3 regions of the Colwellia sp. MB02u-9 genome follow, and region 3 is predicted to be linked to each of the others. Evidence: predicted binding sites of a transcription regulator. Region 3 holds the regulator's gene; each other region holds the start of a gene.

Region 1 (8,307 bases), on a different contig from region 3:
CGGTATGAGCAGTTCGCAGCTGCAAAGCATATTTGAAAGCTTTACCCAAGGGGATAGCAGTATTAGCCGACGCTTTGGTGGTACCGGCTTAGGACTATGTTTATCAGACCAGTTAGCCAAAATTATGGGGGGTAAGATTGAAGTTGAAAGTGAGCTAAATCAGGGCAGTGTTTTTGCTTTTAGTTTACCCTGTACAGCCAGTTTCAGTGAGCAATGCCGTGAAAGTAGCATATCGTCTACCAAAGTCACTGTTGAAGAAGCTGCGCCATTACAGGGCACTATTTTACTGGCTGAAGATCACAAGGATAATCGACGACTTATTGCTCGATTATTAGCGTCATTGGGGCTAGAGGTGTTAACCGCACGTAACGGTTTAGAAGCGGTCGCTTTATTTGAACAACACCAGCCGACGTTAATTTTAATGGATATTCAAATGCCAGAAATGGATGGTATCGAAGCGTTTAATATTTTGCGGCAAAAGGGCTGTAAAACGCCGATTATTGCCTTAACGGCAAACGCCATGTCGCATGAAATAACGCATTATTTATCCTTGGGCTTTAGTGGCCATTTATCTAAACCCATTGAACGAAATGTTTTTATACCAACGATTACAAAATTTTACGATGGCAGTTTTTCGTACGAAAAAGCCAGTGAAATTTTTAGTAACCTTGATATGTCAGACTTAGTGCAGAAATTTAAATCAAATTTGGTATTAGAGCAGCAAGACTTAGTGTTACACATTAATAATAATGACTTGGAACAACTGGGCAGACTGTCGCATCGCATTGCTGGAGCTGCGCAAATGTTTGGCTTTGCGGAGCTATCTAAATGTGCCCTGCAACTAGAAATGACCATTAAAAGCAATCAAAAAAATCAAAGTTTGGTGATCAATCATCACACCCAACAATTGTTGAATGAAATAGACCAGGTGCTATGGTAAGCGGTATTTAAGCAAGCTTATGGGGAGTTAAACTGTGTTTCTAAGGGGGTGTTTAAGTCTGACGCTTTGTTAAATGTGAGCGCTAATGACGGCGAATAGCTTTGAATCACAACTATAATTTGTCACCAGCCCCGACATGTCAGCCAACATTTGTTATGTGATTCTATTGCTCTTAAAGCGCTATTGTTGCGACTGCGCTATCAAGTCTACTATTTTAATTTTATGTTGGTTGGCAAGCTCAATCCTACTAAGTAACCTTTTGCTATACTCAAGTAAACTAAAGCTAAGCAAACTAAAGCCAAGAAAAAACCCTTAGAACTTAAGTTTACCCATCAAGATGTCTTTATACATAACCCAGTCACCTAACAGGCTATACCAAGGATAAGTGAAGGTCGCTGGTGTATTTTTCTCAAAGAAAAAATGACCAAGCCAAGCAAAGCCATAACCTAGAAAAGGTAAGGTCCAGAGCAATATCCAAGCAGCATTAATCAAGACATAGGCCAGAGTAATTATAATTAAACTAGAGCCAATAAAATGTAACCGTCTGCAGGTAATATTTTCATGTTGGCTTAAATAAAACGGATAAAACGACTTGAAATTTTTATATTTTTTAACGGCTGTATTTGTCATGAAAATCACCTAATTTATTTTGCTGAGCAATACTTTTAAGCCGATTAAAATCATAGCGCCACCAAGTACACGGTCGATCCAATGGCCTAAGCGTTGAAATTTTTCATTAACACTTGGCCGAGAAAGTAAAACCACCACAGTAGAAAACCACAGCAGTTGTAATATCATCATCCATATACCGTAAATAACCAAGTGTAAGAGTGGTAAATTCGGTGATAAAACCACAGTAAACAAGGCTACAAAATATATTGGCGCTTTTGGGTTTAAGGCATTGCATAAAAACCCTTTCGCAATTGCGCTTAAATGGGTGTGTTTTTTCAGCACTTTTTGCTCGCTGGCTTTGCCAATAGGGTCAAGGTTACTGACCGGTTTAGCGCTTAAACCTTGCACACCTAAGTAAATTAAATAACCACCACCGATAATTTTTATCGCCCACAATGCGGTTGTTGAGTTAGCGATAACAGCAGCTAAACCTAGCGCAGAATAAATAATATGCACCGACAAGCCCAATGCAATACCAATACTGACCATAAAACCTGTTTGTTTGCCGTTAGACAAAGTTTGTTGCGACACCAAAACAAAATCAGGCCCTGGTGATGCTGCCGCCAACAAATGTATGGAGGTTATTAATAGTAAGCCTTGCATTAAATCCATGAGTATTCCCTAAACAGCCACCTTAAAAATATTCTCGTAAAATAGCCTAAAAAGCGACTAATAACACCTATATCGATAACATGAACAAAACTCATTACTAAATTAACACTGCTAAAATATAGCTGCAAATATTAGTTTAGAAAGCAGACTTATTGATAAAAACACTCATTTGTATTAAACACTTTATAGCGTTGGGCATTTTTTAGGTGCCACTTCAGTCCATCAAGCGCTAAGCCGGCGCTTAATGTGATGGGCCGAATATGTATGGCCAAGTTAATTTCATCTAGACGACATAATGAACGACAACAGAGCAATTAAAACGGATAGATCGTCAGAGATTAATTTGGTTGAAGTTCAGCACAATTTGGCGTTTTTCGCTAAATCTGTCTAGATATTGCGATTTTATGCCATTGGTAAGAGTTAATAAAAACTCGTATGTTACAGTGCAGGTATTATTTAATATTATTGCCAAGAATACTGAAACTCTATTACACGTACTTGGCCAATAAGTAAGGAAATCTGATGAGCAGTTGAGGTTTTATCAGCTATAAAATAAGACTAAGTTATTACTTATATTGAGAAGTTTTATGATGAAAGATGTAAAAAATGAAGTTACGGATGAAATTAAAGCAAAACTATTGTATTGGCGTAATATAAAAAGTAAGAGAAATAAAACCCTGCTCATTGTTTTTCTTTTAAGCTTGGTTGGCTTAAAGGTATTTACCACAGTGTTAACTTTTGAGTGGTTAGCGGGTTTATTTAACTCGGTATAAAGTAAGGTTTAAAATAGATGAGTAATTGCACAACTTAGGTGGCCTTAGTTGTGCTTACTGAGCCTTATTTAAGTCAGGTATATTTAAGTCAGATATATTTAACTCAGATATATGTACCGATGAATTTATATCAAGTTGATTATTTGCTGTTAAAGAAACTTAAGCGGTTATTCAAGATGATTAACTCGAGTTAATTAAACAATAGACCTCGAAAGTTTTTTAAACATGTAAGGCAATATAAATGCTGATCAACTTGTCACTAGGGGAGTAACTCGCTATTTTGATAGCGTTAATTATTTTAGCTAGTTTTTATTTTAACTTATTTAACTTATTTAATTTCAGCTGAGCTTAATTTTATACTCAAATAGGTGCTAGCAGCCTAAGGAATATAGTGACTTCAAAATTACCCCGATGGGTAGAATACGGTGCATTTGTGCTTGCTTTAGTGGCAGGACTTATTAATGCGGTTGGATTGTTAGGCTTTAAACATCAATCTATTTCGCATTTATCTGGCACGGCTACACTGCTTGGCACAGGAGTCGTAAACTCAACATTTACTGATGCTTTTCATTTACTGCTTATTCTATTTAGCTTTTTAATGGGGGCGGGTATATCGGGTTACTTTATTCATGGTGGGGCCTTAAAATTAGGCCGCAATTATAGTGGTTTGCTTTACCTAGAAGCGGCATTGCTTTTTGGCGCTATTTATTTCTTAACCAAAGATTCTTTAAATGGCCATTATTTGGCCTCAGCAGCGTGTGGATTGCAGAATGCCTTAGCCACTACTTATAGTGGTGCGGTGATCAGAACAACTCATGTCACCGGTATTTTTACTGATTTGGGTATTATGTTAGGTGCAAAATTAAGGGGCGATACATTTGATAATAGAAAGGCATTATTATTTCTGTTAATTATTATAGGATTTATTGTCGGTGGGGGCTTAGGTACTTATTTATTTAGTTTGTTTAAATTTTATGCGCTATTTGTACCCGCAGGTATTTGTATTTTATTAGCCTTAATCTATTCAATTTATAATGCTAATGCCCAAGCTAAGAGCTAGCACTTTTACCATTTTTTCAGGTTACCAAGGTAGGTGGTAAATTTATCACTAGTATATTAGCTCGCTTTATCGACACTTCAGCAGATTGTGTTGTTACTAAGGTGGAGTTATCGATGAAAGACCCCATATCAACTTATGTGAGTATAAAATCATCGTGCTAGCTTTCATATAGGAGAAGTAATGCAAGACTTGAAGCAACAATTAGATTTTATTTTAGAGTTAGACCGTCTTAAAGCTGTCTACCGAAAAGTGATGGTAAAGTCGGATAAAAATAGACCAGAAAACAGTGCTGAGCATAGCTGGCATATTGCCATGATGGCGCAAACCTTACATGTTTATGCCGCAGAGCCAGTCAATGTTGCTCGAGTTACCAGCATGTTACTTATTCATGACATAGTAGAAATTGATGCCGGCGATACTTTTGCCTTTGCAGCACAAGCCGAACTTGATGCACAAGAAGCAAAAGAGCTTGCAGCGGCAAAGCGTATTTTTGGTTTGTTGCCTGAACAGCAATGCTCAGAAATGTTAAACTTGTGGCTAGAGTTTGAAGCGGCAGAAACAACCGATGCTAAATTTGCCAAAGCAATGGATCGGGTCTTACCTTTACTGCAAAATATGAAAAATGACGGAGGGAGTTGGGCTAAGCATAATGTTAGCCGATCTGAAGTTATTGCCCGTAACAATCTCTTAGATGGTTTAGCCCCAAAATTATGGATTTATGTTGCTGAGCAAATTGATTTTGCCGTAGAAAAAGGCTGGTTACGCAACGCGTAGCGGTAATAAAACTTCTAGGTGTGTAGAGCAATGCCTTAGCTGCTTGTTAATATATAAGTCAACAAACAGCTAAGCTTCTATCTTTTAAATTTAAGAATATGACCTTTGAAGTCTTGTTTAATGTAATCGGTATGCTCAGGTTTAATATGGGTAGAGCTAAAACCAAAATCTAGCATTTTTGTACTTAATTTAGTTTTGCGCCCGCGACCCGGATCAACAAGAATAACTTCACAACTTTTGTTTGCATGGGCTTGGATGAAGTTGGCAAGCAATTCAATATGTTCATTTTCATATAGTAGGTCACTACCTATGATTAAATCAAAAAGTCCTAAGCTATCTTGTTTATTTGACCAATTAGTTTGCTCATAGTTAATCGGACCGTCTTGATTAAGCAGGGTGTTTCTCAGTAAAAATTTCCCTACTTCGGGGTGGTAATCTGTTGCGGTTATATCCGCTTTTTGTTTGTTTAAGAGTAAGCTACTAAGCGCTATGCCACAGCCTACTTCTAATACCCGTTTTGTGCCAACGGGGTATTGCGAAATAAAATGTGCCAGCACTAAGCTTGATGGCCAAATAACACCAAATAAAGACCAAGTTGCCGATGAAATGCCTAAGTTTTGGGCGATGTCTTCAGGGTCATAAAATTCTTGTTTATCACGTAAGGTACAAAGATGGATATCAGTGTTACCAAACTCGATGGTTTGATAACTGTAACGAAGGTTTGTCATTGTGCTGCCTAGGTAGGCGCGGAGCCAAGTCTCTTAAGACAAATGACAAAGTGCGCGAGTCGGCTAAGAGTACAGTGTTTAGCTTAAATGACAATATATTTCGTGCGCTATAATTTAGCTGATACAGCTTTTTTGTCGCGAATTTTCTTTGCGACTAAACGATAAAATGCTAAATCATATTAAAATGTTTAGACGTCTATACGTTTAGAGGTTGACATAGCTAGCAATCCAAGTCACATTGTAGTTAGATATAAATGGTAAAGAGCAATATTTTTTTTCAGCGTTATTTTATTACTATTACAGATATAACGAATTACCCGACATTAGGTTATTACTATGCCCATAAAAATCCCCGATGAATTGCCCGCTTTAACGATTTTAGACAAAGAAAATATTTTTGTTATGTCTGAACGTCGCGCTGCAGATCAAGAAATTCGCCCAATGGAAGTGGCTATTCTTAACCTAATGCCCAATAAAATTGAAACTGAAGTGCAAATTCTGCGCATGTTGGCCAATACACCATTGCAAATTAATGTTGAATTTGTCCGCATACATGCCAATGAATCTAAGAATACGCCGCAAGCACATCTAGATAATTTCTACCGCTTATTCGACGATATAAAACATAAACAATATGACGGTTTAATTATTACCGGTGCGCCGCTGGCATTGTTGGATTATCAGCAAGTAACCTTTTGGGACAAAATTTGTCAAGTGTTTGACTGGGCAGAAAAAAATGTGACTTCAACCATGTTTTCTTGTTGGGCAGCACATGCCGCGCTTTATCATCATTATGGTTTGAAGCGACATTTGCGTAAAAAAAAGCTCTCTGGCGTCTACCACCACCATTGTTTGAAACCAGAAGAGCAGTTAACCCGAGGCTTCGATGAAAGTTTTAATGTGCCTCATTCTCGCTATGGTTATATCGATAAGTCGGATTATCAAACACTGGAACATCTAGAAATATTGGCGGAGTCAGCTGAGGCAGGGGTGTATTTATCTGCGAGTAAAAATAAGCAGCAAGTCTACCTTACTGGCCATCCAGAGTATGACGCAACAACCTTGAGTGAAGAGTATTTTCGTGACCTTGAAATGGGCCGTACCACGTCAATGCCTGAGCATTATTTTACTGAAAATGATCCCCATTCAACCACAGCAAACACCTGGCGCAGCCATGGTAGTTTGCTTTTTACCAATTGGTTAAATTATTACGTTTATCAAATTACGCCGTATCAACTAGATGCAAACCATATTAAAGCCATCCATCCAGGGAAATCTCGTGTCTAAGCAAGTAAATACTCAATCAAAAGCACCTGTGGTGCAGTCAGTTTCTTATGGCCGATTACAAGCCGAATTAAAAAAGCGCATTCTTATTTTAGATGGTGCTATGGGCACTATGATCCAAGCGTATAAATTTGAAGAGCAAGATTATCGTGGCGAGCAGTTTGCTGATTGGCATAGCGATGTTAAAGGTAACAACGATTTGTTGGTGCTGACTCAACCTGAGGTTATTAAAGCTATTCACCGCGAATACCTTGTTGCCGGTGCTGACATTCTTGAAACCAATACTTTTAACGCCACCACTATTGCCATGTCGGATTACGATATGGCGGAGTACAGTGCTGATATTAATTTCGCGGCGGCGCAATTAGCACGTGAAGTGGCTGATGAATTCACCGCGAAAAACCCAGATAAACCCCGTTTTGTGGCTGGCGTGTTAGGGCCAACAAACCGCACTTGTTCAATTTCCCCTGATGTTAACGACCCAGCGTATCGTAATGTCACCTTTGATCAGCTCAAAGACGCTTACATTGAATCGACCAACGCCTTGATTGACGGCGGCAGTGACATCATCTTAATTGAAACAATATTTGATACCCTCAATGCTAAAGCCGCTATATTTGCTGTTGAAACCGTCTTTGAAAGTCGCGGTGAACGTTTACCTGTGATGATCTCAGGCACGATTACCGATGCCTCAGGGCGAACGTTATCAGGGCAAACCACCGAAGCTTTTTACAATTCTTTACGTCACGCTAGACCGATTTCATTTGGTTTGAACTGTGCGCTTGGCCCGGTTGAATTACGCCAATATGTGGAGGAATTAAGCCATATTTCAGATGTGGCGATTTCTGCTCATCCTAATGCGGGTTTGCCTAATGCTTTTGGTGAATATGATTTTACCGTTGAAGATATGGACGAGCATGTTGCTGAATGGGCCAATGCAGGTTTTTTAAATATTATTGGTGGCTGTTGTGGCACCACACCAGCGCATATTAAAGGCATGGCTGATGCCGTAGCGAATATCGCACCTCGAGAAATTAAAGCGAAAGAAATAGCTTGTCGATTATCCGGCTTAGAAGCACTGACCATTAAAGACGATAGCTTGTTTGTTAACGTAGGCGAGCGTACCAACGTCACGGGATCTGCGGTTTTTAAACGCTTAATTACCGACGAAAATTACGATCAAGCCATCGCAGTAGCCTTGCAACAAGTTGAAAACGGCGCACAGATTATCGATATCAACATGGATGAAGGCATGTTGGACTCACAAGCAGCCATGGTTCGATTCCTGAATTTAATTGCGGGTGAGCCAGATATCGCCAAAGTGCCGATTATGTTGGACTCTTCTAAATGGGATATTTTAGAAGCGGGTTTAAAATGTATTCAAGGTAAGGGCATTGTAAATTCAATCAGTTTAAAAGAGGGTGAAGACAACTTTCGTGAACAAGCCGAACTGCTGCGCCGCTA
Region 2 (8,307 bases), on a different contig from region 3:
AATGCCGATCCTCGCTTAATCAAAGAAGCGCAATTATTAGATTATTTATCCTACCAAGAAGCGATGGAGCTGTCTTATTTTGGCGCCAGTGTTTTACACCCTAAAACGATTGGACCGATTGCCCAGTACCATATCCCTTGTTTAATTAAAAATACCGGTAATCCTGACGCGCCAGGCACCTTAATTGCTAATGAAAATGATCAGCAAAAGCGGGTTAAAGCGATTTCAAACCTAGATGACTTAACCATGGTGAATGTTTCCGGCCCAGGTATGAAAGGCATGGTAGGTATGGCAAGTCGAGTTTTTGCTACTATGAGTCGTGAAAATGTTTCTTTAATTTTAATTAGTCAATCTTCAAGCGAATATTGTATTAGTTTTTGTATTTACTCTTCTGATGCCGTTAAAGCAGAGCGCAGTCTACAAGAAGAATTTGAATTGGAATTGTTAAACGGTTTACTAGAGCCGTTATCATTAACCCCTGAAATGTCGATTGTGTCGTTAGTTGGCGATGGCATGAATCATCAGCAAGGTGTGGCGGCAAAATTTTTCGCTTCACTGGCACAAGCCAGAGTCAATGTGGTGGCGATTGCGCAAGACTCGTCAGAGCGTAGTATTTCTGTCGTTATCGAAAGTAGAAAGTGCACTGATGCCATGAAAGTGAGTCATCAAAACTTTTTCTCACACAAAAAATCTATCGATGTATTTTTAGTTGGCTGTGGTGTGGTAGGTAGTGAGTTACTTGCGCAAATAGCGCGCCAACAGGCAAAACTGACCACAGACAATATCTCACTAAGAGTCTATGGTTTGGCTAATAGTAAAGGCATGGTATTTAACAGTGAAGGTATCGATGCGGCAAATTGGCAGGAAAACTTAAGGCAACAACCTGTGGCGGTTAATGTTGAAAACATTAAAAACTTTGTGCGTCAAAATCATTTAATTAACCCTGTATTAGTTGATTGTACATCTAATGAAGCACTCGCGTTGCAATATGTGGATTACTTAGAAGCAGGCTTTAATGTGGTAACGCCCAATAAGAAAGCCAACACCGATTCTTGGCAGTATTATCAAGCATTACGAACAGCAGCACAAAAAACCAACCGTCGATTTTTATATGAAACGACCGTTGGCGCAGGTTTACCTGTGATTGATACCTTACAAAACTTACTGAAAGCCGGTGATGAACTGGTGCGCTTTGAAGGGATATTATCAGGCTCTTTATCCTATATATTTGGTAAACTTGATGAGGGCATGACCTTATCTCAAGCAACCAATTTAGCCAAAGAACAAGGCTTTACTGAACCTGATCCGCGCGATGACCTGAGCGGTATGGACGTAGCGCGTAAATTGCTTATTATGGCCAGAGAAGCCGGTATGGCGTTAGAACTAGATGACATTGAAATAGAGCCAGTGTTGGCTAACTCATTTGACGCTAGTGGCGACGTAGCCACCTTTATGAGCAATTTACCTACCTTAGATCAGGCCTTTGCTGAGCGAATTAATCTCGCAAAAGCGGATGGCAAAGTACTTAGGTATATTGGTAACATCGTTGAAGGGAAATGTCAGGTGACTATCGAAGCTGTTGGTAAAGAACATCCTTTATATAGTGTTAAAGATGGCGAAAACGCTTTAGCGATTCATAGCCGCTATTATCAACCATTACCTTTCGTTTTACGGGGTTATGGTGCTGGCGCTGCGGTAACTGCTGCCGGTGTTTTTGGTGATTTATTAAGAACATTAGCATGGGAGCAACAACACTAATGAGCGTTTCAGTATTTGCACCTGCTTCAATTGGCAACGTTAATGTCGGTTTTGATGTTTTAGGTTTAGCGGTTAAACCCATTGATGGCACATTATTGGGTGATGTAGTGACGGTTAGCCCTAGTAATGACGGCGATCAATTAACGGTTACCGGTGATTTTGCACATAAGTTACCCAGTGATGTTAAGCTAAATATTGTTTGGCAGTGTTTACTCTTGTTTAATAAAGAATTATTTGCCAGTAAACAGGCGAGTGTTGAAGTAAAAATAAGCTTAGATAAACGTATGCCAGTGGGCAGCGGATTAGGCTCTAGCGCTTGTTCAGTGGTGGCAGCCATTGCCGGTTTAAATGCTTTTTATGAAAAGTACCATCAGTTTAGCTTTTCAAAGCAAGCGCTGTTAAAAATGATGGGAAAGATGGAAGCACAAATTAGTGGTAGTCTTCACTACGACAATGTTGCACCATGTTTTTTAGGGGGTATGCAGCTAATGGTGCCCGACCACGATATCATTGCCCGTAATTTACCGCCATTTCAAGATTGTTATTTTGTCATGGCATACCCAGGCATTGAAATATCAACCAAAGCAGCAAGAGAGATATTACCAAACGCTTATTCTCGTGCTGACTTGATCAGTTTTGGGCAGAATTTCGCCACATTTGTTGATGCTTGTCATCGCGGTGATAAAGCGCAAGCCTTTGCCGTATTGACTGATGTGGTTGCTGAGCCTTATCGAAAATCAATTTTACCTGGCTACAGCGAAGCGGCAAGTTATTTAACACAACAGGGCTGTTTGGCGGTTGGCATTTCTGGCTCAGGGCCAACACTTTTTTGTGTCACAGACGATCTAGCAAAAGCAACAGAATTTGCTGCTTGGTTAAACGACAATTATTTACAAACATCAGCTAACGGCAGCAGTGAAGGATTTGTTCATGTTTGCCAAGCTGATACTCAAGGTGCAGTGAGTTTACCTTAAAGCGCAATGCTATCTGTTGCTTTAAACCTCGAGATTAAACCCTATATAGGAATTGAGTGTGAAATTTTATAATTTAAAAGAAAACGATGAACGAGTCAGTTTTGCTGGCGCGGTAAAGCAAGGCTTAGGGCGTAATCAGGGCCTGTTTTTTCCAGAAGAAATCCCCCGCTTTGATGATATTGAAGCCTTACTTGCGCTGCCGATGGTTGAGCGTAGCGTTAAAGTACTTTACCCTTTTGTTAGTGAAGATTTAACCGAAGAGCAGTTAACTGAAATTGTTACTGACGCCTTTAATTTTCCAGCGCAAATACAGCCTATTAGTGAACGTAGAGCCATACTAGAATTATTTCATGGACCGACACTGGCGTTTAAAGATTTTGGTGCTCGCTTTATGGCCAAATGTTTACAAGCGTTTGGTGAGGGTAAAAAAGTCACTATTTTAACCGCAACCTCTGGTGATACTGGCGCTGCTGTAGCACATGCTTTTCACGGTATTGACAACATTGATGTCGTGATCTTATATCCGAAAGGAAAAATAAGTTTATTACAGGAAAAAATGTTTACTACCTTAGGCGGTAATATTCGTACTATTGCGGTAGAAGGCACGTTTGACGATTGTCAGGCGCTTGTTAAGCAGTCTTTTGATGATCAAGAGCTTAAAGAGGCTATTGGCTTAAACTCAGCTAACTCGATTAATATTAGTCGTTTGTTGGCACAAATTTGTTATTACTTTGAAGCGGTTGCACAACTTTATCGTCAAAAAGGCACTGATGCACTTAGCGATATTGTTTTTGCTATTCCCAGTGGTAATTTTGGTAACCTTACCGCAGGACTTTTTGCTAAAGCCTTAGGTTTACCTATTAAGCGTTTTATTGCCGCCACAAATGCCAATGATACCGTGCCTCGCTATTTAAAAACCGGCGAATGGACACCTAATGAAACAGTAGCAACTATTTCTAATGCTATGGATGTGAGTAACCCCAATAATTGGCCACGTATAGAACATATGTTAAAAGCGGGATTAGTTGAGCAAGATTGTGTCACTTCAGTATCAATTGATGAAGAGCAAACACAAATGGCGATGATCCAACTGGCTAAACTTGGCTACATCAGTGAACCTCATGCCGCGGTTGCTTATAGAGCGCTGCAATATAATGCCCTTGATACTGAATTTGGTGTATTTTTGGGTACCGCGCATCCAGCGAAATTTAAAGATATTGTTGAAAGTACCTTAGGACAACCGATAGGCTTGCCAAAAGAGCTTGCCGATTGTGCGAGTGAAACCATTTTATCAACCACAAGTTCAACCGACTTTGCTGAACTTAGAGCTTACTTACTCAATTAGTTACTGCGCTGGTTAGCGCAAGAACAGGGCAGTGTTAAAGGGCAGTTTTTACTGCCTTTTATCTGCATAAAGTATAGCAAGTCTGGGGTCAAGAAGCTGTGAGGCAAGTCGCTGTGAGGTGAGTAAATTTTTACGGTGAGTCATGGTAAATCGGTATTTTTCTTGCCAAGTTAGGCACTTAACATAGTGTGATATAACGTAAACTGTAGCAGAAATAAAAAAGCCAAAGAAAATATTCTTTGGCTTTTTAGTTTTTCAAATCAGCAGTGATATTAGTTTAATAATCTTACTCTGATTGTTGCATCAATCTGTTTTAATTCTTTTAAGGCTAACTTGCCATTTTCAGCTTCAATATCAATAACTACATAGCCAATTTGGTCAGCGGTTTGTAAATACTGAGCGGCAATATTGATATTAAGTTTGGCAAACATTTGGTTGATTTGCGTTAACACCCCAGGTCTATTGTGGTGAATGTGTAATAAACGACTGGTGCCAAGATGGCCAGGTAAGGATACTTCAGGAAAATTAACGGCAGATAATGTTGAACCATTGTCTGAATATTTAGCCAGTTTACTGGCTACTTCAAGGCCAATATTTTCTTGCGCTTCTTTCGTACTGCCACCAATATGTGGCGTTAAAATCACGTTATCAAAGGCACGTAACGGGCTAAAAAACTCATCGTCATTACTTTTAGGTTCAACTGGGAATACGTCAATTGCTGCACCAGCCACTTTTTTACTGGTTAAGGCCTCGGCTAAGGCGTCAATATCAACAACAGTGCCGCGCGAAGCATTAATAAAGATAACACCCTGTTTCATGACCTCAAATTCTGCCGCACCCATCATATTTTTGGTTTGTGGCGTTTCAGGTACATGCAAACTAATAACATCCGCTTCTTTCAATAATGAAGTCATAGTTGGCGCTTGGCTGGCATTACCTAAAGGCAGTTTAGTTTCAATATCAAAAAAGCGAACTTTCATCCCTAAAGTTTCGGCTAGTATGCCAAGTTGCATACCAATATGACCATAACCGATAATACCTAAGGTTTTGCCTCTGGCTTCAACTGAACCCGTAGCTGACTTATTCCAAACACCACGATGTGCTTGGGCACTTTTTTCTGGAATACCACGTAATAATAATAATGTTTCGCCCAATACTAACTCAGCAACCGAACGGGTATTTGAAAATGGCGCGTTAAATACTGGGATACCAAATGATTGTGCTGCGGCTTTGTCTACTTGATTGGTACCAATACAGAAGCAACCAATAGCAACCAGCTTTTTAGCGTGGCTTAAAACATTTTTATTTAAGTCAGTGCGAGAACGTATACCAACAAAATGCACGTCGGCAATTTTCTTAATTAGCTCTGCTTCTGAAAGTGAGGCTTTAATATATTCAATATTTGAATAGCCTTTATTTTTCAGCTCTTCAAGGGCGCTCTGGTGAACACCTTCTAGAAGTAGTATCTTAATCTTGTCTTTTGCTAGTGAATTGTTGCTCATGATAGTTTATCTTCTCTCGATCAAACATTGATGTACTTAAATATATTTCAAATAAGCTTTTAGATGGCTAGATACCTAAAATACCATATAGGGTATAAACTCTAAAGTGTTATTTTATTATTTTTGTACCCTCTGCACTGCCGATAATTAAGACATTTGCTGGACGATTAGCAAACAAGCCATTAGTCACAACACCAGCAATAGCGTTAATGCTATTTTCTAATGCTTTAGGGTCCATTATTTTTAAGTTATGCACATCAAGAATAACATTGCCGTTGTCGGTAATAACCCCTTGGCGATAAACCGGATCACCACCTAATTTCACTAGCTCTCTGGCAACATAACTGCGCGCCATTGGGATCACTTCTACCGGCAATGGAAAACGACCTAACATAGGCACTTGCTTAGTGTCATCGGCGATACAAATGAAGGTTTTTGCCACCGCAGCAACAATTTTTTCGCGGGTAAGGGCAGCACCGCCACCTTTGATCATATGCAGGTGAGGGCTAATTTCATCAGCGCCATCAACATAAACATCAATGCCGTCAACGTTATTAAGATCAAACACTTCAATACCATATGATTTTAAACGCTCAGTTGAGCCTTCAGAGCTTGATACTACGCCAATAACTTTATCTTTAATGGTAGCAAGGGCGTCGATAAAATGATTTACCGTTGAGCCAGTACCGACACCAACAATGGTATCTGCTTCGATATAGTCTAGGGCTTTTATTGCTGCCGCTTTTTTCATGTCATCTTGAGTCATAATAGGCCTGTTTTAAATAAAAAAATTAGCTATCAGTAAGAGATAGCTATCAGTTGTAAGCTTTCTGTAAAATATAGTAATCAGTGGTTAGCTTTCAGTTTTAAGCGGTCAGCTGTCAGTACAATATAGTGATCAGTTAAAAGTAATAAGTGATTAGCATTCAGTAAGATGTAGTTATAAATCAAAAGAAGTTTTCGAGCTATATTTTAACTATGTCTGTAGTAACTTACTGAAAGCTGAGAGCTAAAAACTAACAGCTATCTCTTAACTATGTCTTTGTAACTCACTGAAAGCTGAAAGCTAAAAACTGACAGCTATCTCTTAACTATCTATGGTCAGTATTATAACAAGCGTATCGAATTAATCAGATTTTATTTATGGCTATCAAACTTATATTGTCTTGTTGGCGTAATAATTTCAGGTAGCGGAATATCCCACAGTTGTGCGGGAATAGCGTCTATTAATTGGATGTCATGCGCTAAGCCTATTGGATAAGGCTTTGTTAACTTGCTTGGTGCAACGTTAAGCGGTTGATTCTGATGGCGGTATTGTTGATACCATGATGCTAAGGTTCTATCGTAGAATCCGCCGCCCATGCCTAAACGATTACCTAATGGGTCAAACGCAACCAAGGGGGTAAAAATAATATCTATTTCGCCAATAGTTTTAATCAAACGCACGTCAAGTTTAGGTTCTAAAATGCCATAGTTATTTTTTTTCATGACACTGTTTTCATCATAATGGAGAAACAATAACTGCCCATGACTAAAAGGATGAATAACAGGTAAGTAGGTCTTTTTGTTGTTTTGCCAACACCATTTTATAAAGGGCATAGCATCAAGCTCACTGTCATTGGCTAAATAAAGCGCAATATTTTTTGCCGCTAGCACATCTCTACGGGCACTGAGTTGAATGAGTAAATCATCGGAGAACTGTTGTTGCTCAACCTCACTAAGACTTTGGCGTTTAGTCCTAAGTGATTTTCTTATTTCATTTCGTGTAGACATCATCAATAGCGTTTTCTCATTAGGGTATGTGTGCGCTGTGGAGGCATCGCATAAATGCGAACGACAAAAAATAAGGCGCTGCAGATAGCTGTTTGCCATCTTGTTAATTGTTTGCTTAACAGTTGACGGACTAAAGTCCGACCTACAAAACAATTGCTTAACATTTACATTATCACCTTTAGGCCCGATGTAGGTTGGACTTTAGTCCAACAAGTTTCAAAAGGCAGCTTTCAGTTTGAAGTTTTTAGCTGTCAGATTTAAAGAAAATAGCTTTTAGTTTATTTGTCTGTTTGGTTTTATGCCACTAGGTTTTGTATTCGCTTTAAGGTTGACGGACTAAAGTCCGACCTACAAAACAATCGCTTAACATTTACATTATCACTTTTAGGCTCTATGTAGGCCCGATGTAGGTTGGACTTTAGTCCAACAGGTTTTAAGCATTAACTATCTTAATCAGTCCCTTTGACAGACTGAAGTTCGGCCGACAGAACGTTTGCTCAACCATCAACCAAGAACTCTAATATTTTACTGAAAGCTGACAGCTATTTTCTTTTACTGATAGCTTAAACATTTCTTTTACTGATAGCTTAAACATTTCTTTTACTGACAGCTTAAACAATTTTCATAGACAAAAAAATAGCCAACATCTAGTTGGCTATTTTTACTGTTAATTATTCAAAATAATTATGCAGTAGATGTTGTGCTTTTACCTTTAACTGGCGATGAAGTGTCATCTTCTTCTGTTTCTAGCGCTTCCCAGAATCTAGATTTCAAGCCAATGAGTAAAATAATAATACCAATACCAATACTAAATAGACTGATTTGAATATATAAGGCTGGAATTTGTTCAACGTTGTTTGGATCGTAATTACCAGCAAGCAAACCAGAAATAATATTACCAATTGAATAGGTTAAAACAAATACACCCATCATTTGGCCAGCAAATCTTCTCGGT
Region 3 (8,307 bases):
CACTGGCTTAGCCTTTGTTTTATTATTTATGTTGATGCCTTGGCTTAATTTTCAAGGTAATCAGGCTGTTTTACTGGATATAGGTAAGCAACAGTTTCATATTTTTTCACAAACATTTTTTCCACAGGATTTTATCATTCTAGCGGGATTATTACTGGTTAGTTGCTACTTACTTTTCTTTTTAACCACGTGGCTTGGTCGAATTTGGTGTGGTTATACCTGTCCTCAAACCGTATGGACCTTCAGTTTTATTTGGGTTGAAGAATGGTTGGAGGGTACGCGCAATAAACGTATTAAACGTGATGAACAGCCATTGTCATTAGAGACCTTAGCGAGAAAATCAGCCAAGCACTTTATTTGGGGATTAATCGCATTTTTTACCGCAACAACATTTATCAGTTATTTTTTACCGGCCCGCGCACTGTATCTTGATTTACTACAATGGCAGTGGGATGGCCTGACAACTTTCTGGGTGCTGTTTTTTGCTGTTTGTACCTACGGTAATGCCGGTTGGTTACGTGAAAAAATGTGTATTTACATGTGCCCGTATTCACGCTTTCAATCCGCCATGTTCGACAAGAATACCCTAGTGGTTGCTTATGATAAATTGCGTGGTGAAAGCCGCGGTGCTCGTAAACGTCACCAGCAGCCAAAAGACCTAGGTTTAGGTGATTGTGTAGACTGTAACCTTTGTGTGGAAGTGTGCCCAGTGGGTATTGATATTCGTAACGGCTTGCAATACGAATGTATTAATTGCGGTGCTTGCATTGATGCCTGTGATCAAACCATGAGTAAATTTAATTATGCTAAGGGCTTAATTAGTTATACCAGTGAAAATGCACTAGAAGGTAAAAAGGTTAAATTACTACGGCCGAAAATTATTGGCTATGCTGTTATGTCGGTATTAGCCATGGCGTTTATGATTTTTACTATTCAAGTGCGGGTGCCAATTGAATTTTCTATTTTGCGGGATCGTGGCACATTATTTCAGCTCGACTTTCAAGATAAGGTGACGAATAGTTACTTATTGAAAATTACTAATAAATCAAAAGTTGATCGCCAATTTAAGATCACAGTATTGGAAAAAGTAGTAAGTTTAAGTGTTGACGGTAAGGTGATGATAAAAGCGGGTGAAATCGCCAGTGTACCTGTACATTTAACGATGCCCCCGGAAAACATCAGCCAAAAAATTACGTCAGTGACACTGACTGTTGCCGTTGATAATATGCCGGAAATTAAGGTTGTTAAGCAAACTAAATTCTTTTCAAAGTAATTAATTTTTTAGCTAGTGGCTAGTGATTGTGAAAAAAGATCTCTAGGTGAGGTTTTTTTAATTACATCATGCAAAGTGCATTACGGAAGAAAAATACGTTAAAATAGCATGACTTGGACGATGAGTAGTGAAAATGAATAGAGAACAAAGCATGACCAAAACGATCAAACAAAGCATAGCCAATATTGCCCTCGTGGTTGAAGACTATGATGATGCGATTGCATTCTATAGCAAAAAATTAAACTTTCAGCTGATTGAAGATACTGACTTAGGCGGCGGAAAACGTTGGGTGCAAATATCACCACCGAATTCAAATGGCACCAACATACTGCTTGCTAAAGCCAGTAACGACGCGCAAAGCCAATCAGTGGGCAATCAAGCGGGCGGACGAGTATTTTTATTTCTGCAAACCAATGACTTTTGGCGCGACTATCAACAGATGAAAAGCCAAGGTGTCGAGTTTAACGAAGAGCCGCGCGTGGAAGAATATGGCACGGTTGTCGTGTTTAAAGATTTATATGGGACAAAATGGGATTTATTGCAGTTAAATGATGCGACTGGCTAGATTTATAGCTATCAGCTATCAGTTATCAGCCGTCAGTCATGAGTTAATGTAGCTGCTTAGTTAAATTCGATGATATTAAAGTTTCAGTTATTAAGCTTTTTAATGTGTGGACACTATGAAAAATTAAGGCTTAGTAAATCAAAATTATGTAAAGCTGGATGCTGGCCATATGGGTGACGGGCATAATGTTATTTTATTTGAACGACGCTGACTTTAAAAGTCACTTTAATGCAAACTAAAGCAATATCGTTCCAGTTTGAAGAATATTCAAATAGCGCTGATGAACAGAAATAATTATTTTTTGATATGTAGCGGCATACTACAGGCGGTATTTCGCTATATATTTCAAAGCAACTCTTGCTAATCACCCCTATTTTTCAGCAATAAAAAAGGCGCTAATCAGCGCCTTGTTTATTTGCTTGTTGTACTAATTGTTGTGCTACTCGTTTTAATCTTCTAATTCCGCTTCGTGTTCACTAAAGTCAGTTATGCCTTTTGCTTCCAAAGCCCGACGAACACTCGCGGGTAATTTTTGTGTGTTGTCTTTAGCCAAGTCACTATCATCAGGTAATGGTTGGCCAGTAAAAGCATGTAAAAACGCTTCACATAACAATTCACTGTTGGTGGCATGACGCAAGTTATTCACTTGGCGACGTGTACGTTCATCAGTGAGCACTTTTAACACACGTAAAGGGATAGACACGGTGATCTTTTTGACTTGTTCACTTTTCTTCCCGTGTTCGGCGTATGGGTTAATATACTCGCCATTCCACTCTGCCATGAATATTCCTCTATGCTAATTAATTGAGATAAACTTATCGATGTTAAACCTGTTTGGTAGGCCAGTTTATGATAAATTTATTCTTACTACTTGATTTTACTGGTTGTGGGGCCTGAGTCAATAACGAATGTGTAGAAGTTTAGAAGTCTAAAGTACTTGACCCAAGAACTTAAACCATTTAGATTGATAGACGTCCAAACATCTATACAGAAAATATTTTTACCGGAGTACACATGAGCGAGAAAAAAATTGCCACTACCGCTGTTCGAGCAGGTATTAATAGCGACCAACACCATGGCGCTGTTATTCCAGCTCTTCACCTTTCAAGCACCTATGCACTGAAAGGTTTTAATGACAAGCGTCAGTTTGACTATTCACGCACCGGCAATCCAACTCGCGCTACGTTTGCCCAAGCTATTACAGATTTAGAGCAGGGTGCCGTTGGCATAGTGACAAATACCGGCATGTCAGCGGTGCATCTTATTTGCCAATTACTTGATACACAAGACACGGTTGTTATTCCGCATGATTGCTATGGCGGAAGTTTTCGATTATTTACCCATCTTGCCAAGCGGGGGCAGTTTACGCTCGTGGTGGTTGATCAAAACGATCAACAAGCCTTGGCGCAAGCCTTAGCAACAAAACCTAAATTAGTCTTAGTTGAATCACCGAGTAATCCATTGTTACGCTTAGTTGATATTGCTGCCATTACCAAACAAGCCCATCAAGTTGGCGCATTAGTGGCGGTTGATAACACCTTTATGTCGCCGGTATTGCAACAACCCTTGCTATTGGGTGCTGATATTGTTTTTCACTCTACCACCAAATACATTAATGGTCATAGCGACGTGGTTGGCGGTGTGCTAGTCACCAAAGAACAAGCCTTAGGTGAAAAACTAGCTTGGTGGGCAAACTGCATTGGTATTACGGGTTCAGCTTTTGATAGCTTTTTAGCTTTGCGTGGCTTAAAAACTTTGCCCATACGGATGAAGCAGCATCAAATTAATGCCAATGCTGTGGCAAAATTTTTGCAACAGCATTCGGCTATTCAACAGGTTTATTTTCCGGGTTTAGCTAGCCATCCGCAACATGAATTAGCTAAAAAACAGCAGTATGATTTTGGCGCTATGATGAGTTTTGAGCTTAAAGGTGGCGTTGAAGCGGTTAAAATACTGTTTGATAAACTTGAACTTTTCACCTTGGCACAATCACTTGGTGGTGTTGAAAGTTTGATCTGTCATCCCTCAACCATGACCCATGCGGGGATGGAAATTGAAGCACAACTTACCGCCGGTATTACCCAGTCATTAGTGCGACTTTCTGTTGGTATTGAAGATATTGACGATATACTGGCCGACCTATCTCAGGCGCTCGATGCCAGCCAAGCTTAAAGTGGTTATCCATAGTTATCCATAGTTATCAATGTACTTTGGCTGCGTGTTATATATCAATAATTTAAAGGCGGTATGACAAGGTTGTCATACCTGTGGTAGTAAAATGATCGGTTCAAATACAGCGGTAACGCTTAGCTCTGCAAAAAATCACTTGGCAAAAGTTGCCTGTAATGTCCATAAATTTGGTGGTAGTAGTTTAGCTACCAGTGCTTGCGTTGAACGTGTGGTGGATATTATTCGTCAGCATTGCCAGCTCAATGACATTATTGTGGTATCTGCTAATGGCAATACCACAGATGCATTATTTACTCTTTATCAACTCGCGGTTGAGCTTCAGGAAATAACTTCGCTGAACACTGAGCAAGTGAGCACGAGTAATGACCTAAACACCTTACGTGAGCATTTACGGGTAACTATTACTGCCCTTGATGCGACGCAAGCTCAGTTAATTGATGAACTGTTAAATGCCAGTAGTGCCGCCAGACTGAAAAGTTTACTCAAGCAAGATGTTGCACAAATAACAGAACATTTACTGAGTGATCCGCTAAGTGCTCCCCTTAGTGAGCCATTGAGTTATCAAAATGACTTATTGGCCTTTGGTGAGGTTTGGTCAGCGCGCTTGTTATCTGCGGTATTGAGTGAAAGTGTGTGTCCAAGTTATATGTTGGATGCCAGAGACTTTCTTTTACTAAAAGATGAAAAAAATTGTGCTATTGACTATAGCGTGAGCCAAGAAAACTTTTTACCGCTTCAACAACAAGACCAACTGGTGATCGTTACCGGTTATATTGCGCGTAATCAACAGCAACAAGCCTGCACGTTAGGGCGCAATGGTAGTGATTACTCAGCAACCATAATGGCGGCACTATCAGGCGCGGGCAATGTAACGCTTTGGACTGACGTTGATGGTATTTATAGTGCTGACCCAAGGCTTGTACCTTTAGCGAGAAAATTACACCGTTTACCTAATGCGGTTGCCAATGAACTGGGCCGTTTGGGTAACCCAGTATTACATGCCAAAACCTTACAGCCATTAACCAACCATAATACCCATTTACATGTTGCCAGTAGTTTTGCACCTGAGGTTAGCGGTACTGAAATAGGCAAGTTTGGCCAAATAGCAAAACAAGAACTTTCAGTCACCAGTTTAAACGATTTAATATTAGCGAAATCAAGCAGCTTTTTAGCTAAGTCTGGCGAATTAGCGGTAAGTGAATTTTCACCGATTTGTTACAATCTTGACGAAGGTTACCTAGTCGTCACGCAGGCCCAACAAAAAGCGCTTAGCCAATGGTTAGCCAGTCATGACACCGAAGTAACCTTTAGGCCAGTAGCGATTATTGCCATTGTTGGCCATAGTGTCGCGAAACAAGGCGACATGCGCGCTAGGTTTAAAAGAGCGCTTAAGCATCAACAATGCTTACATTTTTTGCATGCCTTTAATGAACACAGTTATATTGCGGTTTTACCTGAGCCATGCTCGAGTGAAATACTCAATAATGTCCATGCGGATATGACCAAAGACGCGAAAAATATTGCCCTTGTTGTCGCTGGATTAGGTAATATTGGCCAACGATTTTTAACCATGTTACCAAAGCAAATAGCGCGTGTTTCAGGCTTAGACAATGTGCACTTAGTCGCTTTAGTGGGGGCAAGTAAAGCCTTAATAAATACCGATGGCATAGATGTCGCTAATGCTTTGTTACATTATCAACAACAAGCGCAGCCGTATGACAGTGAGCAACTGTTAACTTGGCTGACTAATCACCCTTATGACGAGTTGATTGTTGTTGATATCACACCCAGCGAAGACTTTAGTCAGTTGTATGAAGAGTTTTTTGCCCGTGGCATTCATGTTATTGGTGCGAACAAGTGGGCGGCATCTTCAAGTACTGAAAATTATCAGCAATTGCTTAAAACAGCAGAAAAAAATAATAGCTTATGGTTGGGTAATACCACAGTTGGTGCTGGTTTGCCTATTAACTCAAGCATTAAGGAGTTGATGAATAGCGGTGATAAAATAACGGAAATTTCGGGTATATTCTCGGGCACTTTATCCTGGCTATTTCAATTTTACGATGGCACAACGCCATTTTCTGCGCTGTTGTCGAATGCCTTAACGCAAGGGTTGACTGAGCCGGATCCGCGAGAAGATTTATCAGGGCGAGACGTACAGCGTAAATTATTAATCTTAGCGCGTGCCGCAGGTTTTGAATTGTCGTTAGCTGATATTGACTGTCAGAATTTAGTGCCAGAATCATTACGTGATATTAGCTTAGAGGCGTTTCTTCAACGAACGTCTGAGCTTGATGAGTTGTTTTTATTGCGCTTACAGCAAGCACAGGCAAAAGCCTGTGGAATTCGTTATGTTGCTCGCTTTATCAGTGAGAATGGTCAAGTGAGTGCGAAAGTTAGCTTGGAAGAATTAAGCCATAACGACGCGTTTGCTCAATTAACCCCATGTGATAATGTTTTTCAAATTAAAAGCGAGTGGTATCAAGAAAATGCGCTTATTATTCGTGGTCCAGGTGCTGGACGTGATGTTACTGCGGGTGGTATTCATGCTGATTTAGTCACTATTTGCCAGCAGCTAAATCATCGTCAACAGCAAGTTAAAATCAAAGGGTTAAATTAAACATTTTTGCTAGCGGGAAGTGATGCCAAGGGGTATAAATAGCGTTAAGCAGGAAGGTTAAGTAAAGTTTTGGCGCGATTCGTTATGATCAAAGTATCGCGCCAAATTCATCAGGAAATTAATTAACCTGGGTTTTTATTAGCCAACAAAACAGTGTATTCTTGTTTTGTTAGCTGTTAATTAGCGAGGTCTTAGAAAGATGTACCTATGCTAAATACTAGGTTTTCGTCACTTTCAGTACCTGATAATTCTTTTGAATTAGCCACAAGCGCAATACCCACGTCGAAACCTGAAACTTCTGTACTGTAACCTGCTTCTAGGTAGTCGCCATCAAAATCGTCACCCCAAGTGCCGTAAGTGGCATAAAAACCTTTATGTTCAACCGTTGCAGATAAGAAATCATAGTCTTGGTTTGCAGCACCTTCAACTTCCCACTCACCGACATTATAAGCAAGTGAAAACATGCCGTAACTTAAGCCTAAGTTTACTTCATTATAAGAAGTATCAAAATCACCGGTATATTGGTAAGTCGTAAAGCCAAGGCTATAGCCTACACCACCCTCGAGTTCGCCGCCGTAACCGCCATAAACGTCTACTTCTAAACCCTCTTGTACGTCAGCTGCCCAAGTGCCAATATAAAAACCACTGTTTTCATAATCAACACCCGCACTAGCAGAGGCGGTGTCTGTTTGTACTATGCCACGGAAAATATATTGTGATACCGCACCCACATTGGCACTTAAGCCTTCTATGCCAGTAGCAGATGCTGACGTTGCTGTAAGTGCAGAAGTTGTTAATATCATCGAAATTGCTAGAGAGGTCATTGTTTTGTTCATGTTTTAGTCCACTAAGTTTTTATAATTACTAAGGACATTGCAAAGACAGTGCCTATTTAATTAAATTTTTATAAAGACTTTATTTTCAGCGGCTTAGTGATTTTATTGAGGTGTTTCTTGGTTGAGTCAATTGACCATTTTGTACAGGCTTGGTGCAAAAAAAAGACGAATGTACAAAAAAGGTGCACAGCATTGCTGACAATAACCACCCGTATTGAGCTCAATATTGCGTCATGGGCGAAAACTTCAGCGTTAATCTAGCCGTTATTATTGCTTTTAATATCGATTTTTGTGTGGGTTCTCAGTCGCAAAATTATGGTAATTGAGGTAAAGTAGCGAAAATTTTTTTAAGGTTATCATTATGTCTAATTTTTTAATTGCTCCCTCAGTTTTATCGGCAGATTTTGCTCGTTTGGGTGAAGATGTTGCTAATGTGCTCAGCGCTGGTGCTGATGTAATTCATTTTGATGTAATGGACAATCATTTTGTGCCCAACCTGACCTTTGGTCCAATGATCTGTAAGTCATTACGAGATTACGGTATTACCGCGCCGATTGATGTGCATTTGATGGTAAAACCTGTTGATCGTCTTATTCCTGACTTTGCCAAAGCGGGCGCTGATATTATTACCTTTCATCCAGAAGCGAGCGATCATATTGATAGAACTTTGCAGTTGATTAAAGATCACGGCTGTAAAGCAGGTTTAGTGTTAAACCCAGCAACGCCGCTGCATGTGTTAGATTTTGTCATGGATAAGCTCGACGTTATTTTACTAATGTCAGTGAACCCTGGTTTTGGTGGGCAATCTTTTATTCCTACCACC

What was found. The regulator MetJ, encoded in region 3, represses methionine synthesis genes. The targets are predictions, from matches to a motif close to TAGACGTCTAGACGTCTA.
Region 1: metA (homoserine O-succinyltransferase) is a predicted target of MetJ. The motif match lies at 5,749-5,766, and genes of this name have one in related genera.
Region 2: serA (phosphoglycerate dehydrogenase) is a predicted target of MetJ. The motif match lies at 5,632-5,649, and genes of this name have one in related genera.

Annotation. Positions count from the first base shown of each region.
Region 1 covers NZ_JACGVF010000066.1:32,496-40,802, reverse strand. The annotation lists gene H4J65_RS01850 (response regulator) at 1-940, shown strand, start outside; gene H4J65_RS01845 (DUF962 domain-containing protein) at 1,253-1,570, opposite strand; gene H4J65_RS01840 (LysE family translocator) at 1,580-2,224, opposite strand; gene H4J65_RS01835 (hypothetical protein) at 2,812-2,997, shown strand; gene H4J65_RS01830 (YoaK family protein) at 3,389-4,057, shown strand; gene H4J65_RS01825 (HD family hydrolase) at 4,238-4,831, shown strand; gene H4J65_RS01820 (methyltransferase) at 4,909-5,559, opposite strand; gene metA (homoserine O-succinyltransferase) at 5,896-6,846, shown strand; gene metH (methionine synthase) at 6,875-8,307, shown strand, end outside.
Region 2 covers NZ_JACGVF010000097.1:48,680-56,986, reverse strand. The annotation lists gene thrA (bifunctional aspartate kinase/homoserine dehydrogenase I) at 1-1,758, shown strand, start outside; gene thrB (homoserine kinase) at 1,758-2,732, shown strand; gene thrC (threonine synthase) at 2,791-4,077, shown strand; gene serA (phosphoglycerate dehydrogenase) at 4,350-5,579, opposite strand; gene rpiA (ribose-5-phosphate isomerase RpiA) at 5,689-6,345, opposite strand; gene H4J65_RS13335 (5-formyltetrahydrofolate cyclo-ligase) at 6,717-7,355, opposite strand; gene H4J65_RS13330 (peptide MFS transporter) at 8,037-8,307, opposite strand, start outside.
Region 3 covers NZ_JACGVF010000070.1:150,415-158,721, forward strand. The annotation lists gene ccoG (cytochrome c oxidase accessory protein CcoG) at 1-1,273, shown strand, start outside; gene H4J65_RS04275 (VOC family protein) at 1,425-1,838, shown strand; gene metJ (met regulon transcriptional regulator MetJ) at 2,287-2,619, opposite strand; gene metB (cystathionine gamma-synthase) at 2,853-4,010, shown strand; gene metL (bifunctional aspartate kinase/homoserine dehydrogenase II) at 4,117-6,648, shown strand; gene H4J65_RS04295 (TorF family putative porin) at 6,840-7,484, opposite strand; gene rpe (ribulose-phosphate 3-epimerase) at 7,846-8,307, shown strand, end outside.